Regions from separate parts of the Photobacterium sp. GB-1 genome, predicted to be linked through region 2. Evidence: riboswitches for the same ligand, from Rfam matches in the RefSeq annotation. Region 2 holds a riboswitch; each other region holds the start of a gene.
What was found. Region 2 has a riboswitch for thiamine pyrophosphate ahead of thiD (bifunctional hydroxymethylpyrimidine kinase/phosphomethylpyrimidine kinase). Riboswitches for the same ligand answer to the same signal wherever they lie in the genome.
Positions count from the first base shown of each region.

Region 1 (3,278 bases), on a different contig from region 2:
AATTCACTACCTTTTTGCTGATAGAGCCGTTTAGGGTAGAAAGCGGTTTAGCAAAACGTTGGGTAAAAAGCACTAATGAGCAGCAAAGTAGCATTTGCCATAAGGCTAAAATCGCACCTGTCGCTAAATCAAAGTCATAACGCAACGCTTGATATATGGCGAGCTCGATAGTGGTTGATTTAGGACCACCGCCAAGCGACATGATCACGGCAAAGCTGGTAAAGCACAACATAAAGACTAAACCCGCGATATGCGGCAGTTGTTGGCGTAGTCGAGGCCATGCAATTAAGCGAAATTTACTCCAGCCAGTAATACCTAAATGCGCCGCAAGCTGATGTTGCTCTGCGGGGATACCGTCTAGGCTTTGCAGTAGAAAACGAACGGTCAGTGGCAGGTTTAAAAATACGTGCGCCAGTAAGATCCCGCTTAAACCGTAAATGTTTAATGGCGGTAAGCCTAGTATTTCTAGGTTATGACTGATCAATCCACTTTTGCCATAAATCGATAATAAACCAAAAACAGCAACCAAGACGGGCATCACGAGCGTCATCGCAAATAAACGTAATAGCAGAGCTTTTCCTACAAACTGCCGTCGTGAGAGTGCATAAGCAATGGGAATCGCTGGGATGATGCTAAATAGAGTCGACAAGATGGCTTGATAGAAGCTAAATCCTGTTACATGTCGCAGATAAGGATCATGCCATAGTGTTGATAGTTGCCAGTCGTTAGCTTGGCTGATTAAGGCGGTGAGCGCGGCAACAACAACAAAAGTGATCAGCCCGGCACTGATAATGCCGGGCAATAAGGTAATGCGTTTGTTCAAAGTCTTAAACCATTACTGAGTGAGGGCTTGCTGCCACTCTCGGATCCAGGCTTTGCGATGTGTTGCCACTTCGTCGGCACTAAATTCAAGTGCTTTGCTTGGTACGGTGAGTTCATCAAAACCTTTCGGTAGGCTTTGCTTTGTTACTGGATACATCCAGTTGTGGGTAGCAATTTGTGACTGAAAAGCATCACTTACAATAAATTGCATAAATTGATCGGCAAGTTTTGGATGTGGGCTATTTTTCATCTTCGCTGCCACTTCAACTTGCATATAATGGCCTTCTTTAAAGTTAGCCGCTTTGTACTGGTGTTTGTCTTCAGCAATGATGTGATAGGCTGGTGATGTGGTGTATGAAAGCACCATATCTGATTCGCCTTTTAAGAACATGTTATAGGCTTCAGACCAACCCTTAGTGACGGTCACGGTGTGTTTCGCTAGTTGCTGCCACATTTCAGGGGCTTTATCACCGTAGACCGATTTGATCCATAACATTAGACCTTGGCCAGGGGTTGAAGTACGAGGATCTTGATAGATAACGCTGATATTTTGATCTTTGATCAGAGCATCTAAACTCGCTGGTGGGTTTTTCAGTTTATCGCTGTCATACACAAAGGCAAAATAGCCGTAATCATAAGGGATGAAAGTATCATCACTCCAACCTTTAGGAAGCGTGAGCTTACTGGTATCAACATCATTTTTTGCTAATAGGCCGGTATTTTTCGCTTCTGTCATTAGGTTGTTATCTAGCCCTAATAACACATCTGCTTTACTGTTTTTCCCTTCAAGACGAACGCGATTTAAAATCGATACGCCATCTTCTAAAGAAACAAAATTGACCGTACAACCATTACATTGTTTTTCAAACGCTTTCTTTACTACAGGACCAGGACCCCAGTCGGAAGCAAAGGAGCTGTAGGTATAAACATTAAGAGTATTGTCTGAGGCGAAAGCTGAGCTTGCAACTAATGACAGAGAGATTAGGGGAAGAAGAGTGTTTATTTTTTTCACTATGCGCTCCGAGATGTCCTGCATCCTTGGGACAAAAATTGAAAGAGAGAGCGGCACAGGTTTGAGTGCTGTTGCATCATGCAATGGTCAGCGAGCTCGAAAGCATGTTCGAGCATCTCAATTCCTACGCCAGCATTACCTGGTTCAGGTTCAATGGGTCCTGCTATAAAGCACGTATGCCTAACAATCTCAGCCAAATGGCTCCCCAATGAGAACAAACTATTGTACCTGCAACTGTATCGAAGTTATAGCTTCTGATTAAGTTGCCAATTATAGATGTAATGGATCTGAGTGAATTGTAGGTTAGGCGTAATACGATAATGATTAAGGTGTTGTTGTAACTCAGTTAACGATCCAAAATCAGTTTGATACCAATCATAGATAGATGACAGTGTGATGCCATTTTTTGTTATTTTTATTGCTTTTTCACTATTAATAAAACGTGTTGCAGCTTGATCTAACTGGGAGTCTAATCGATCGCTATTAAACGCTTTAGGCAGTAAATCAGGACAACCAAGACTGGCACAGTTGACTGCGTAGTGGATCCTAGGATCTTGCCAGATAGGGCGTAAGATCCGATGTTCAATATCGTTTAAAGTTAGCTTTTTATTATTAATGGTAATAATGGTTTGATCCCATGGTCCAAAGCTAAATAAACCTCCCAATTTAGTGATTGATTTTACAGGGTAATTATCAATAATTAATTGAACGGTTAGGGCGTTATATAAATTAACCCAATAGGCAAATTGAACATCACGATTATAACGGTGAGGATTTTGGGCACTGAGTCGCTTAATATAAGTTGCTAGCTTTTGTTTGTCTGCACTTGATACTTGGTTATAACGAAATAAGGTTTGATCCGGTTGAATGACAAGATATTTATCGAGTAGTTGCTGCCAATCTTGATGACTGATCTTGTTTGTGTTTTTAGGATCATGAGGTTGCCAATATGACCAGAGTTCGGATTTTGGCGCAGCAAAGATCGGCAGAGTGAATAACAGCAGCCAAGTGGCAATAACAATACGCATATTTTTCCTATTAATATAATAAGTAACAATATTGATTAAGACCGTAATAAGTATTGGCTAATTTCATTATCTTTTTGATATTTTAAATAAAAACGCCCTGTTTATATTAAACAGGGCGTCCGATTTCAGATGATGTACGATTACGCTAAGAAGCGAGGAATACGGTTTTCAAAGTCTGTAATTTTATCTTCGTGTTGCAGTGTCAAACCGATATTGTCTAAGCCATTTAATAGGCAGTGACGACGGAATTCATCAATTTCAAAGGTGTACTCTTTACCATCCGCACTGACGATCATTTTTTCAAGATCAACCGTGATCTGTGCGCCTTCATTTTCATCGACATACTTAAATAAAGTGTCAACGTCTTGCTCAGAGAGACGTACGGGCACCATTTGGTTATTGATCGAGTTACCATA
Region 1 is NZ_PYOB01000013.1:70,998-74,275, reverse strand. It holds gene thiP (thiamine/thiamine pyrophosphate ABC transporter permease ThiP) at 1-823, opposite strand, end outside; gene thiB (thiamine ABC transporter substrate binding subunit) at 836-1,825, opposite strand; TPP riboswitch at 1,939-2,052, opposite strand; gene C9J45_RS13520 (DUF547 domain-containing protein) at 2,080-2,862, opposite strand; gene leuD (3-isopropylmalate dehydratase small subunit) at 3,003-3,278, opposite strand, start outside.
Region 1: another riboswitch for thiamine pyrophosphate. It lies ahead of thiB (thiamine ABC transporter substrate binding subunit); the one in region 2 lies ahead of thiD (bifunctional hydroxymethylpyrimidine kinase/phosphomethylpyrimidine kinase).

Region 2 (3,278 bases):
TCTAACAAGGATAAATATCAGGATCTTTTTGAGCACCAACAACAAATTTATAATAGCCGATATATTGGTGATCTTTTCTATTCAATGCAGCGCACCACAACATTGCTGAACACAATTACAGAACAACTTACTCAGTCACAAGATGCAATTTTGTGTGGCAAAAATATGAATCAGCAAAAAGCACAATATCTTCGTAATGTTTTCTATAAGTTTTATGTTCCAACTATCCAGCCTTATTTATCAACACTTGATTCACAATATCGACAAATACAGCCCGTTTTACAGCAGATACTTCAACAATTGAATCAACCGAATATTCACCTCTCCTCACCGATGCAAACCTATATAGCATTCTATGTTGATGGCGATCTGTATCAGCAATTTCATGAAGCCACATTAGCGCACGTTAAATTCTGGCAACGTCTGTTTAAACAATGTAAATTCAAAGTTGGACAATAACTTTATTCTAATTTGATAGAATAACTTTGCTTCAAAAATTTGAGCTTTAAACTAAAATTTAAACTCAGCTTCTACAGTCGCGAAGACAATAAATTTGTATATATTTTCGCTAAGGGATATAGGAGATACGCATGAAGAAAACCAAGAATGAAGCAAAACTTCTCAAAAAAGCATTAGAAATAGGCTTTGCATTCGCGAAAAAACAAGGTTTTGGCGATTTAGACCGCAGTGTTGGCTCTACCGACCGTGTTGAGTGTATTTATCGCTTACTGGTTGATTGTAAACAAATCACTCCTCTTGCCGTGGATCAAGAGGACGGCGTTCATATGAAACATAAGCTGGTTTTATGGATCAGCCGCTTACTTCCGCCCGATCACGAACTTTTAAACTAACCTATCTGCTTGTGTAGCGCACATTCTGTTGCGCTACACATTACATTTAATTGGCAATGCCCTACTTAAAAATATGACTTCGACTATTTCATCACCATAATTTTATTAAAACTGGCTATTGTGCAAGCAAACGCACTGAATTTACTAAAAAATCCAACTTTAATACTTGCCTCGTTACAAGTGACTCGCTAATATGCTTGTCGTTCAGTAGAACATATTACGAGCGTAGCTCAGCTGGTTAGAGCGCTACCTTGACATGGTAGAGGTCGGTGGTTCGAGTCCACTCGTTCGTACCAATTTATGATTAAAACCAGAAATCATAAATATACAATTTGCGTCTGTAGCTCAGCTGGTTAGAGTACTACCTTGACATGGTAGGGGTCGGTGGTTCGAGTCCACTCAGACGCACCAAATATTATGAAGTGATTCACACTTAATCAGTTCATCTTATACGAGCGTAGCTCAGCTGGTTAGAGCGCTACCTTGACATGGTAGAGGTCGGTGGTTCGAGTCCACTCGTTCGTACCAATTAATGATTTAAACCAGTAATCATTAATTAACACGATTTGCGTCTGTAGCTCAGCTGGTTAGAGTACTACCTTGACATGGTAGGGGTCGGTGGTTCGAGTCCACTCAGACGCACCAAATTTAAACAAAAAGCCTGCTTAAAAGCAGGTTTTTTTGTCCTCAAATATAAAGTCTATTCTTTTTTAAACTTGTTCCCATTTCGTTATTACCCACTAAAACAACGCCGACTTTCCACCGCTATTTCATAACTAAAAAGTAAACCAAACCACGTAATTTATGTATTCAAAACACAATACCTCATACGAGTACATTTTCGGTTATAAGCTGATGTAACCCCTTATTTTATAAGTACGTGACAACAAAACGTTTATCTATTAGGATTTGAGAGTTAGTCGGGGGGCATTATGCTGAGATCACAATTTAAGTGGGACCCGTTGAACCTGAACCAGTTAACACTGGCGGAGGGAACTAAATAAACAATATTCGTATTGTTTAGCCAAGTTATCACTGGATCTCATCACTTCACATCAACCGATCCTTTCAGACTTGGCACCGGTTCCTAACGCGTAATTAGGAATCTGTTATGTCATCACACACCAATAATACATCCCATGTTACAACGCCTATCGTTTTAACTATTGCTGGCTCTGACAGTAGTGGTGGCGCGGGTATTCAAGCCGATATCAAAGCTATTTCAGCAACTGGTGGCTATGCTTGTTCGGTGATCACTGCAATTACGGCGCAAAACACCCAAGGTGTTAGTGGTATTCTTCCTATTCCTCTTGTGATGATAGAACAACAGTTAGATGCTGTTTTTACCGATCTCAACATTCAAGCCGTTAAAATAGGCATGCTTGCCGATAGTGACATCATCACGCTAGTTGCGAACAAAATAAAAGAGTACAAGCCACGCTATCTTGTGATTGATCCCGTTATGGTTGCCACCAGTGGTGACTTATTATTACAACAGTCAGCCATTAGTACATTAAAACAAAAACTACTTCCATTAGCTGATCTCATCACGCCTAATTTACCTGAAGCCGCTGCGCTGACAAACAGCGAGATCCCACACAATCATACAGATATGTTGGGATTAGTCAGCAAACTGCGTGACATACAAACAAAAGCCATACTGCTTAAAGGTGGGCACCTAGAAAGTGATTCAGAAAGTAATGATTTATTGATATTAAGTGACGATATTATCGAGCTAAAAACAAAACGTATTGATACCCACAATACCCATGGTACTGGCTGTACCCTCTCTTCAGCTATTGCTTCTTACCTTGCTCAAGGTCATTCGATCGAACAAGCAACACAGCGTGGCAAAGAATATATTACCTCTGCCATTTCAGCCGCTGATCAGCTCAATATTGGTCGTGGTCATGGCCCTGTGAATCATTTTTTCACTCATGATCCAAATAGAGCGTAATAAGTGGAATATCATATAGCCTGATATAAAAAAGCGGTGATTTTACTCACCGCTTTGATTTATATAGTAAATATTATGTGATTACAGTTTTGTCCAAGCATCTTGCCAATAAGCACTGCTTGCTGGGGCATAAGAAGCACTTGAGCACCAACCTGAATTAGGCCACGGTTTACATTGATATAACTGCTCATCGCTAGCACGAACAATATCCCCTTGTTGGTAAACTGTGCCCGCTTGATACGTTGGATATTCTCCCGGCGCAGGTGGCGTCACTTCTGGTTTGACTGAGGTACAACCTTCGGTTGCAATTTGTTTCCAAACACCCCACTCACCCGTTGTTCCCGGCTCTTCACCTTTTGTCCACCAACCTGCTAGCCATACCACACCGTTGTGGCTGACTTCATCTCCTGCAACATAAATACTTTGTGCACTCCATGTGTTTTCGCACACTGCGCTACCTTCAACCGTCA
Region 2 is NZ_PYOB01000028.1:18,963-22,240, reverse strand. It holds gene C9J45_RS18970 (DUF3080 domain-containing protein) at 1-459, shown strand, start outside; gene C9J45_RS18965 (DUF5062 family protein) at 591-851, shown strand; tRNA gene C9J45_RS18960 (tRNA-Val) at 1,071-1,147, shown strand; tRNA gene C9J45_RS18955 (tRNA-Val) at 1,186-1,262, shown strand; tRNA gene C9J45_RS18950 (tRNA-Val) at 1,303-1,379, shown strand; tRNA gene C9J45_RS18945 (tRNA-Val) at 1,420-1,496, shown strand; TPP riboswitch at 1,763-1,863, shown strand; gene thiD (bifunctional hydroxymethylpyrimidine kinase/phosphomethylpyrimidine kinase) at 1,963-2,808, shown strand; gene C9J45_RS18935 (M66 family metalloprotease) at 2,890-3,278, opposite strand, start outside.

Region 3 (3,278 bases), on a different contig from region 2:
GACATCGCCAGGCTTCAAATTTAAGATACTTGTTCTGAACGATAGGTATCGGATAAAACGAAAGTTTTATCTCCGTGTGGAGCGGTAGTTCAGTTGGTTAGAATACCGGCCTGTCACGCCGGGGGTCGCGGGTTCGAGTCCCGTCCGCTCCGCCACTTTATTAAAGAAACCTGAATCGAAAGATTCAGGTTTTTTTTTCGTCTGAAGATAAGTGCTATAAACATAGCTAAGAAATATATAGCGTTACTTAGAATTTTAATCTAAATAGAGTAATGAATTACTTGTTGTTCTTCTTCATTAGCATAAAGTGATGACTCGTTTAATTTAGATATAAAAAAACCGCCATGCAGGCGGTTTTTTATCGGTTATCTATTAACTTTTCATCATAAGCTGGTAGCCAACATAACAAGCAGCAATGCTGACAATAACGTTAAGTAAAATGTTTAAGCCTGCTTTGAAAAATTCACCTTGTTGCATCAAGACAACATTGTCCATTGAGAACGTGGAGAATGTTGTTAGTGCGCCTAGGAAGCCTAAACCGATAATAGGTCGCCATGGTGCAGCTTCAATCATTCCTTGATTAAGTGCTGACATCAATAGCCCCATGATCAAGGAGCCCAGCACGTTTACGGTTAAAGTACCGTATGGGAAGCCACGGCCAAATAGCATTACGCATAGCTCAGAAATGAGGTATCTTGAGCAGGCGCCGAATGCACCACCAAGCGCGATGAATCCTAGTAATAAATATTGGCTCATTGGGATCTCGTTTATATTTTTAGGTAATGATAGAAAGCGCTCATGATAATCGCTAGCGAGAAAAGTGAGAACTCTCCAAAAATGCAATCATTGATTTAAGTTAATATTAAATAGTCAGCGTAATACTTAGTTGTATAGCTATATTTATAGCATCATAATCATAAATAATGAATTTACTATGAGCCTTAGCTCAAGGAGGCTAGGTATGTCGCTTTACCAAACAGTGTTATTAGCGGTTAATCCTGAAGATAAAAATGCGCATAAATTGATGGTGAAAGCTGGCGTTATCGCTGAGCAAAATCACGCTGATTTACATGTTGCTTATGTTGAGCCAGGGATCGGAAACGTAAGTTTTATTGATGTGGAAGTTGAGCTACAAGAAGAGCATGATGCGATTGCAAAAAAACGCATGAAAGAGTTATCTGATTTAATTACAGCTTCTTCTCATAAAGTTAAAGCGATACATACTGCAGATGGCGATGTTTCAAAGCATATAGAGGCTTTAGCAAAAGAACTGAATGCTAGCCTAGTGATCACCGGTTACCATAAATCGACTTTTCACTTGTTTGGTGATTTAAGTGATTCTTTGGCTAATCACCTAGGTTGTGATGTATTAATTTCACAGTAACAACGAATAAAATATGCAATGTAATAATAAGCCGTGTTGATGCACGGCTTTTTGTTGTTTGTCACTTTTTATTATTTTTCTCAGTATAAAGGTTGTTGCACTATAACGGCTTCTTTATACTCATTGCTACTTGTCGGAGTGCCATATGGCTGAGACCGCATTGCGGGATCCGTTGAACCTGATCAGGCTAATACCTGCGAAGGGAACGAGAGAATGTCTTCTGCTACATATCTTAAGGGATCACTGTATGCATCTGCATAGCTGTACTTAGGTACACACCTCTTGTTTACGCCCATCCGCCAAGCATTTTCCCCTACATTGAAAAATCAAGGAAACTGCTATGTCGAATCGCAAGCAAGCGAGACTGGAAGCGAAACAATTTATTGAATCATTAACAGCACAACCATACCCGAACTCACAGAAAGTGTATGTTCAAGGTAGCCGTCCTGATGTGCTTGTTCCTATGCGTGAAATCACTTTAGCTGATAGCTTGGTTGGTGGCGGTAAAGATAATCCTATCTTTGAGCCTAACGAGCCTATTCGCGTTTACGACACTTCTGGTTTTTACACTGATCCTGAAAAAAACATCGATATCTATAATGGCTTGCCGTTAGTGCGTGAGCAATGGATCGCAGAGCGTGACGATACTGAATTACTAGAAGGGTTAAGCTCTGAGTATGCCAATGAACGTTTAGATGATAAGACGCTTGATGAGTTACGTTTTGCGGAACGTGCGCGTATTCGTTGTGCAAAAGCTGGGCGTTGTGTGACGCAATTACATTATGCGCGCCAAGGTATTATTACGCCTGAGATGGAATATATCGCGATCCGTGAAAATATGGGTCGTGCGAAATACCGTGATGAAGTATTAAACCAACAACATCCAGGTGTGAGCTTTGGTGCTAATTTACCAAAAGAAATTACGCCTGAGTTTGTGCGTAAAGAAGTGGCTGAAGGCCGAGCAATTATTCCTGCCAACATTAACCATCCTGAAACTGAGCCAATGATCATTGGCCGTAATTTCCTTGTTAAAGTGAATGCCAATATTGGTAACTCAGCGGTGAGTTCATCGATTGAAGAAGAAGTTGAAAAACTTGTCTGGTCGACCCGTTGGGGTGGCGATACGGTAATGGATTTATCAACTGGTCGAAATATTCACGAAACGCGTGAATGGATCATCCGTAATAGCCCTGTTCCGATTGGTACTGTACCTATGTACCAAGCACTTGAAAAAGTAAATGGTGTGGCTGAGAACCTTAACTGGGAAGTGTTCCGTGACACATTACTAGAGCAAGCTGAGCAAGGGGTGGATTACTTCACTATCCATGCTGGCGTACTGCTTCGTTATGTACCTATGACGGCGAAACGTGTAACCGGTATTGTATCGCGTGGCGGCTCTATCATGGCGAAGTGGTGTTTGGCACACCATAAAGAAAGCTTCCTCTATCAGCACTTCCGTGAGATTTGTGAGATCTGTGCGCAATACGATATTTCACTATCACTGGGCGATGGCTTGCGTCCAGGTTCTGTAGCCGATGCTAATGATGAAGCCCAGTTTAGTGAACTACGCACATTAGGTGAGTTAACTAAAATTGCATGGGAATACGATGTGCAGGTCATGATTGAAGGCCCCGGTCACGTACCCATGCACATGATTAAAGAAAACATGGAAGAGCAGCTAGAGCATTGTCATGAAGCGCCATTCTATACCTTAGGCCCACTGACGACAGACATCGCACCGGGTTATGATCATATTACATCGGGTATTGGTGCGGCGATGATTGGCTGGTATGGCTGTGCAATGCTTTGTTATGTGACACCCAAAGAACACTTAGGCTTGCCTAATAAAGACGATGTAAAAGTCGGTCTTATCACTTATAAACTCTGTGCCCAT
Region 3 is NZ_PYOB01000016.1:105-3,382, forward strand. It holds rRNA gene rrf (5S ribosomal RNA) at 1-13, shown strand, start outside; tRNA gene C9J45_RS14640 (tRNA-Asp) at 79-155, shown strand; gene crcB (fluoride efflux transporter CrcB) at 373-756, opposite strand; gene C9J45_RS14650 (universal stress protein) at 962-1,384, shown strand; TPP riboswitch at 1,509-1,606, shown strand; gene thiC (phosphomethylpyrimidine synthase ThiC) at 1,725-3,278, shown strand, end outside.
Region 3: another riboswitch for thiamine pyrophosphate. It lies ahead of thiC (phosphomethylpyrimidine synthase ThiC); the one in region 2 lies ahead of thiD (bifunctional hydroxymethylpyrimidine kinase/phosphomethylpyrimidine kinase).